2 linked regions of the Alkalihalobacterium alkalinitrilicum genome follow. Each later gene encodes a partner of the first gene's protein in a complex. Links are inferred from orthologs where the notes say so. Each region holds a gene or a part of one and is shown on either strand. Other genes may lie near its edges.

Region 1 (3,956 bases):
AACAGCCTTAATTAATCCCATATTTCCTTCTTGGATTAAATCAAGGAACAACATTCCACGACCAACATACCGCTTAGCAATACTAACAACGAGACGTAGGTTGGCTTCCGCTAATCGCCGCTTTGCTTCTTCGTCACCGTCTTCAATTTTTTTTGCTAAATTGATCTCTTCTTCAGCAGAAAGAAGTGGAACTCGACCAATTTCTTTTAAATACATACGAACTGGATCATTAATCTTAATTCCAGGAGGTACACTTAAGTCGTTTAAATCAAATTCTTCTTCTTTCTCCATTTGTTGCATATTAGGTACATCATCATTATCATTTAATATTTCAATACCTTGTTCACCTAAGTATTCGAAAAACTCGTCAATTTGGTCTGAATCTTGGTCAAATACTGCAAGTTTTTCTGTAATTTCTGCGTAGGTTAGTACTCCTCTTTTTTTCCCTAACTCAACTAGTTGTTCCTTTACTTGATCGATGGTCAAATCTCCATCCGCGAGTGGGCGTAATGGTTTCTCAGCCATTCGATCCCCTCCTTCCATTGATACAACACGTCAACTTTCTTCAGATGAATCCTCATCTCTCTAGCAGGTGCTATCGTTTCAAGTCTTTTTTCATTCGGATGATATCCATAGCAATTTGAGCTGCCATTAATACATCTTTTTGTTTTTCAGCTTCTTTTTTCTCTTTTTCTTTTTGTTCTATTTCTACCCATTTTGGATAGGTTTCAATCTTATTAATGTAATCCGATAATTCTTGATCAGATAAATCATCACTAATCTCAAGCATCGCAATTTCAGCAGCTAGCCTTCTTAACTTCTCGTCATCAAGTCTTTCAATAAAAAGACTTGGATTAGGTTCAAATCCTTCACCATAATAAGCAAAGAGATGCGCAACAATTGCGTGATATTCATCTATGTTAAAAGCTCCACCAATTTTTTCTTGGATGGTAGCAGCTGTTTCTGCATTTTTCATCATATGTGCTAAAAGAATTCTTTCAGCATTGTGATAAGCGGGAAGTAACTTTTTCTGCTCAAACCCTCGATGTTTTTTTATTTCGACCAAGGATCGAACATTTTGTTGTTGCCCTCCCTTATTTCGTTTTTCTCGAAAAATTCGATGCTGTTCTTGCTTTAGTGCCTCCAATGATAAAGAAAATTCATTAGCGATTTGTCTCAAGTAATGATCTCTTTCAACTGCACGAGGAAGATCAGATATTTCATTAAGTACTTCTTCGATATACCTCATCCTTTCTCCTTCATCGAGGAGGTTTTTCCCTCGTTTTAAATATTGCATTTTGAAAGACATCAGTGTAAGACTACCATTGATAATTTCTCGCTTAAATTGCTCCCCACCATTAAGCCGAATGTAATCATCTGGGTCTTGCCCTCCTGGTAACAATGCTACTTTAACATAACACCCCACTTGAACGAGCATCGAAGCAGCTCTTGATGAAGCCTGTATCCCCGCTTCATCAGAGTCATAACATAAGATAACAGTTTCGGCATTCCTTCGAATAACTTTTGCCTGTTCCTCGGTAAGTGCTGTGCCTAAGGTTGCAATGCCGTTTGAAATTCCAGCTCCCCATGCGGATATCACATCAATATATCCTTCAAAAAGTACTGCTTGATTTAACTTTCTAATGTTCGGGCGAGCTAAATGGATCCCATAAAGCGTACGACTTTTATTAAAGAGAACCGTTTCTGGACTGTTTAAATATTTGGGCTTTCCATCATCAATAATCCGTCCACCAAAAGCGATTACATTTCCTTGTCCGTCCCAAATTGGAAACATCACACGATTACGGAAACGATCAAATAATTTACCGTCAAACTCACGGACCGATAATAATCCTGCTTTTTCAAGGGACTTTAGGTTGTATCCTCTCTTTTCTAACAGGTTTGTTAAACTATCCCAATGATTTGGGGCAAAGCCAATTTGAAAAGTTTCGAGCATTTCTTGTGTAAATCCTCTTTGCTCCACATAATTTAACCCTGTAGCCCCCATATCAGTTTTAAGGAGAATGTGATGGTAAAATTTCATTGCAAGTTCATGTGCGGCTTCTATAACAGACTGATCATTCGATTTTGCTTTATTGGAACTAATACTAGGAAGTTCAATATTTGACCGTTCCCCTAGCCTTACAACTGCCTCAACAAAACTAAGGCCTTCTAATTCCATAAGAAAAGAAAAAACATTACCGCCAGCTCCACAGCCGAAACAATGATAAAGTTGTTTATCTGGTGAAACTGAAAAAGAAGGTGTCTTTTCACCGTGAAATGGACAAAGACCAATGTAATTTCTTCCTTGTTTTTTTAACTGTACATATTCGTTAATCACTTCTACAATATCTGCCGACTTACGAACTTCCTCAACTTTTTCTTCTGGGATGCGGTTAACCATCTTTCATCACCAATCTTCTATCTGATTAGGATTACCATTCTGGTTACTATATTTTCGACCTTTTTCGGCAAATTCCTTCTTCTGTAGAAATATTTTTCTTAAATTGGTACAAAAATGTTTGCGATCCGTTGCTGTAAATGCTTTAGGCCCTTTTGTCTTATTTCCAGCCCTCCTTTGTTTTTGAGACCAATGCCTTAATTGAAGGATCGTGATCATTTCATCTTCTGTAAAAATTTTTCCTCGTGGTGATAATACAGACAACTTCCGTCCTACCAGAATGGAAGCAAGGGCATGATCTTGTGTAACGACAACATCATTTTCCTTCGCATTGTTCATAATAAACAAATCTGCAGCCTCTTTGTCTGGATCTACCAACACAACTTTAGCTTGTTCATACTGAGCTGATGAGAATATGAGGAAACAAAAATGACCTCTACATTAAATTCTGCTATTATTTCGTCCTTGACTGGACAAGAATCAGCATCAACATATACATATGATTTCGTTAACATGGTCTCTATTTCTACATCTCCTAACAAAATCCTTCTTAAAAGTGTTCTTCAGAAATGAAATATGTCGACAAATCCTCGTCAATAACTATCATTACCAAAAAACACAGAAAAAGTCTTGACTTTTTCAATTTATTTGTTCTTTTTTTGTTTTATGCTAAATCTAGATGTTTTTTTATCACAAATTTTCATTATAATAATTATTTGTTAATTTGACTACTATCATGCTTAAAAAATTTTCCTGTAAGAAAAGTGGAAGGCGCCAGCTTATCAGGGACAAGCGCTGGAAGGCTAGCAATAGATGTGCCGTTTTTTGATATCGGTTGATAGACCGAAGCCGCCGTTTAGTGCCGCATGGACTGGAGCTGCTTATTCCTTTCAGTTGCAAAATGCTGTTTTCGCAACAATTTGATTCACCTCAATTTGCCTTACAGTAAAGAGGAGAGCGAAGTCCATTAGACCTGAACTCTGCAGCTAGACAATCGAAAAGCGAAAGGCTTGTGGGTAGCCATGACTAGCAGTTGTTCTTGCTCGCGAAAGTCTGCTTTTTTGTTTTTTGGTTCTGTCAGAACATTTGACCTCAAGAGGTAAAATCCATGCGCTAGACAAAAGAATAGAGGCTGAATAGTCAGCCTCTACTTGCCTTGAAACATATTCGAAATAAGGTTTGCTGTTTCCTCTACAGCTTTGCTCGATACATCAATAACCGTACACCCAATTCGATTCATAATTTTTTCAGCATACTCAAGTTCTTGTTTTATTCTTTCTATATTTGCGTAGTTAGCTTCTGCTTTTAATCCTAAAGCTTTTAAACGTTCTGTTCTTATATCATTTAACTTCTCAGCATTAATAATAAGACCGATACATTTTTTTGGAGTCACCTTAAATAGTTCTTCAGGTGGCTCTACTTCAGGAACGAGCGGAACATTAGCTACTTTGAAACGCTTATGTGCTAAATACTGTGAAAGAGGCGTTTTCGAAGTGCGTGACACCCCAATCAATACGATGTCTGCCCGAACAATTCCTCTTGGATCTCTTCCATC
Region 2 (3,102 bases), 1.1 Mb from region 1 along the record:
TCTTATTTGCACCTTTGCGCTCTTCTTCTACGATATCTAATTTAAGATGATATGGTAAAATCACATGTGCTCTATTACTAATACGAAGGTTACTCGTATCTACATTTCGATCATGTAAATACTTTAGCTCTTCTACTAATGCTTTAGGATCGATAACCATACCATTCCCAATCACACATACTTTATCTTTATAAAAGATCCCAGAAGGAATTAAATGTAGTTTGTATTTCTCTCCATTGAAAACAATTGTATGCCCTGCGTTGTTTCCACCTTGATAACGAGCAACTACTTCTGCTTTTTCAGAAAGATAATCCGTAATTTTACCCTTTCCTTCGTCTCCCCATTGCGTCCCAACAACTACTACTGATGACATCTGTGCACCTCCACAATTGCTATTACACCTTTATGTATATTGTGTAAAAATTAGTGATCTTACTCAAACCATAGCTAGTTTATCAATTTACTTCTCTAAAGTCAATAAAACACGAACATTATTAATTTATTTTTCACCATTTGTTCGTAATAAAGTGCTAATCAACACCTTTTTTGATGTTACCTCTCCTAGGCTTAGTTGAATGTTTACTTTCTTGGGTAAATTGCATTTCCTTCACCTGTTTTTTTATTATTGACTAAGTAAATTATTACAATGCTTAAAAACGCTACTAATTTTTAAGCATTGTAATAATCCTTTCATTTCTCGGACGTTTCAATCCATATTGTTCTTGAAATAAATTGAAACTTCCATCAGTGAGGGTATTAATTTCAATTGTTGCGGGATAAAAAAGCCACTCTGTCATTATACAGAGTGGGAAAGTAATTAGGCTCCTGTTGGCATACCTTGTTCATCATACCGCCGTTCTAAATTTACAAATTTATTGTATTCTTTAACAAACGCTAACTCTACAGTACCTACAGGACCATTACGTTGCTTCGCAATAATGATTTCAATAATATTTTTATTCTCTGATTCTTTATCGTAATAATCATCACGATATAAAAAGGCAACAATATCGGCATCCTGCTCAATACTTCCGGATTCACGAATATCACTCATCATCGGACGTTTATCTTGTCTTGATTCTACTCCACGGGATAACTGGGAAAGAGCGATTACTGTTACGTCTAATTCCCTCGCAATTCCTTTCAATGTCCGTGAGATTTCCGAAACTTCTTGTTGACGGTTTTCCCCACCACGTCCATTTCCTTGAATTAATTGTAAATAGTCGATCAAGATAATGCTTAAACCTTTTTCTTGCTTTAAACGACGACACTTTGCACGTATATCATTTACTTTGATACCTGGAGTATCATCAATATAAATTCCAGCCTTAGAAAGGCTACCCATCGCCATCGTTAACTTTTGCCAATCCTCAGATTCAAGTTGGCCTGTTCTCATTCTTTGAGCATCGATATTTCCTTCTGCACAAAGCATACGCGTCACGAGCTGACTTGCAGACATCTCTAGACTAAATATCGCAATGTTTTCATCTGTCTTTGTTGCAACGTTTTGTGCAATATTTAAGGCAAAGGCTGTTTTACCCACTGAAGGACGAGCCGCTACAATAATTAAATCACTTCGTTGAAAGCCAGCTGTCATTCTATCGAGTTCAGCAAAGCCTGTAGGAATACCCGTAATTTCTCCCGTTTGGTTTTGGAGCGTTTCGATACGGTCATACGTTTCAACTAGAACATCTTTTATTTGTATAAACGCTCCTGAGTTTTTTCTTTGAGCAATATCAAGAATTGTTTTTTCAGCACCGTCTAATATTGCATCAACTTCATCTTCACTTGTATAACCATCGGCTGCGATATTAGTTGCAACACGAATTAGTCTTCGTAGAAGTGACTTCTCTTCAACAATCTTACTATAATATTCAATATTAGCTGCAGTTGGAACTGCATTTGCTAAATCACTTAAATACGATACTCCTCCAATATCATCTAACCACTTACGATCTTGAAGTTCAGATGTAACCGTAATTAAATCAACAGGCTCTCCTTTTTCTGCTAGAAAAAGCATAACTTCATAGATTCGTTGGTGAGATAACCGATAGAAGTCATCTGGTAACAATTGCTCTGAGGCAGTCACTAAAGCTTGCTCCTCTAAAAAGATGGCCCCAAGTACAGCCTGCTCCGCTTCAATGTTTTGGGGAGGGGTACGATCAGCAAATAAATCACTCATTAAAATTCCTCCTCACCGTAAATTCACACGTTATACACGTTATATTAAAATTCTATCTATAGAGATTAAGGTTTAATGTTAGCTGTCACTTTTAATTAATTTTTTTCTTTTTATCTCAGACATATATTCTACCATAAAACACAAAAATGGTTGATTATAAAAATCAACCATTTTTGTATATCATCTTTTTTTACTACTTTTATTGTTCTATTACATGAACTTTCACAGTAGCTATCACTTGAGGATGGATTTTAATTGGAACATTTGTAAAACCTAAAGAGCGAATTGGGTCGTTTAACATAATTTTACGTTTATCGACTTTTTTCTTCATCTTTGCTAGCTCTTCAGTAATTTGTTTTGTAGAAATGGCACCAAATAGTCGGCCACCTTCACCACTCTTTGCTTTAATTTCAACTGTTATGCTTTCTAACTCTTCTTTATATTTTTTTGCTTCTAATAGTTCTTCTTCAGTCTTTTTCTCTTCACTTTTCTTTTGTGCCTCAAGGTTTCTCACATTTCCTTTTGAAGCTTCAACCGCTAAATTTTGTGGAAAAAGGAAATTACGCGCATAACCTTCAGCGACATTTTTAACTTCCCCTTTTTTTCCTTTTCCTTTCACATCTTCTAGAAAAATAACTTTCATGGTTAACTTCCCCCTTTTAAGTATTCGTCTATTGCATTTCTTAACATTTCTTCAGCTTCATCTAATGTTATATCATCTAATTGTGTTGCTGCGTTAGTCAAATGACCACCACCACGTAATTGTTCCATGATTAACTGGACATTGACCTCTCCTAAAGAACGAGCACTAATACCAATACGACCATCTTGTCGAGTAGATATAACAAAGGAAGCAGCTATTCCATCCATCGTCAATAATGTGTCTGCTGCTTGAGCAATTAATACTTGATTATATACAT

Evidence for each region. The genes of interacting proteins can lie anywhere in the genome.
Region 2: the proteins of dnaG (region 1) and dnaB are in contact, whole or in part, in a crystal structure (PDB 2R6A), measured with the Geobacillus stearothermophilus proteins. The link is inferred for Alkalihalobacterium alkalinitrilicum from one-to-one orthologs. Residues at the interface, in WP_049624496.1 of Geobacillus stearothermophilus: Lys456, Leu457, Leu458, Pro459, Ala460, Asn463, Ala464, Leu467, Leu535, Leu536, Ile537, Ala538, Gln544, Glu545, Asp548, Tyr549, His552; in WP_033016901.1 of Geobacillus stearothermophilus: Ser13, Glu15, Ala16, Gln18, Glu91, Leu92, Asp94, Ala95, Val96, Pro97, Thr98, Ala99, Ala100, Asn101, Tyr104, Tyr105, Ile108.

The regions. Positions count from the first base shown.
Region 1 is NZ_KV917368.1:2,628,976-2,632,931, forward strand. The notes cover bases 1-2,945. They hold dnaG (DNA primase), read right to left. Parts: upstream 2,405-2,945; coding sequence 596-2,404; downstream 1-595. Other genes in these bases: rpoD (RNA polymerase sigma factor RpoD), read right to left, coding at 1-525; BK574_RS12625 (DUF188 domain-containing protein), read right to left, coding at 2,411-2,779. In the rest of the region: BK574_RS12630 (pyruvate, water dikinase regulatory protein), read right to left, coding at 3,549-3,956. UniProt on the Escherichia coli protein: RNA polymerase that catalyzes the synthesis of short RNA molecules used as primers for DNA polymerase during DNA replication.
Region 2 is NZ_KV917368.1:3,771,984-3,775,085, reverse strand. What follows is about bases 1-2,942. They hold dnaB (replicative DNA helicase), read right to left. Parts: upstream 2,183-2,942; coding sequence 818-2,182; downstream 1-817. Other genes in these bases: BK574_RS18335 (DHH family phosphoesterase), read right to left, coding at 2,828-2,942; rplI (50S ribosomal protein L9), read right to left, coding at 2,382-2,825; BK574_RS18350 (adenylosuccinate synthase), read right to left, coding at 1-373. Also shown: more of BK574_RS18335, read right to left, coding at 2,943-3,102. UniProt on the Escherichia coli protein: The main replicative DNA helicase, it participates in initiation and elongation during chromosome replication. Travels ahead of the DNA replisome, separating dsDNA into templates for DNA synthesis.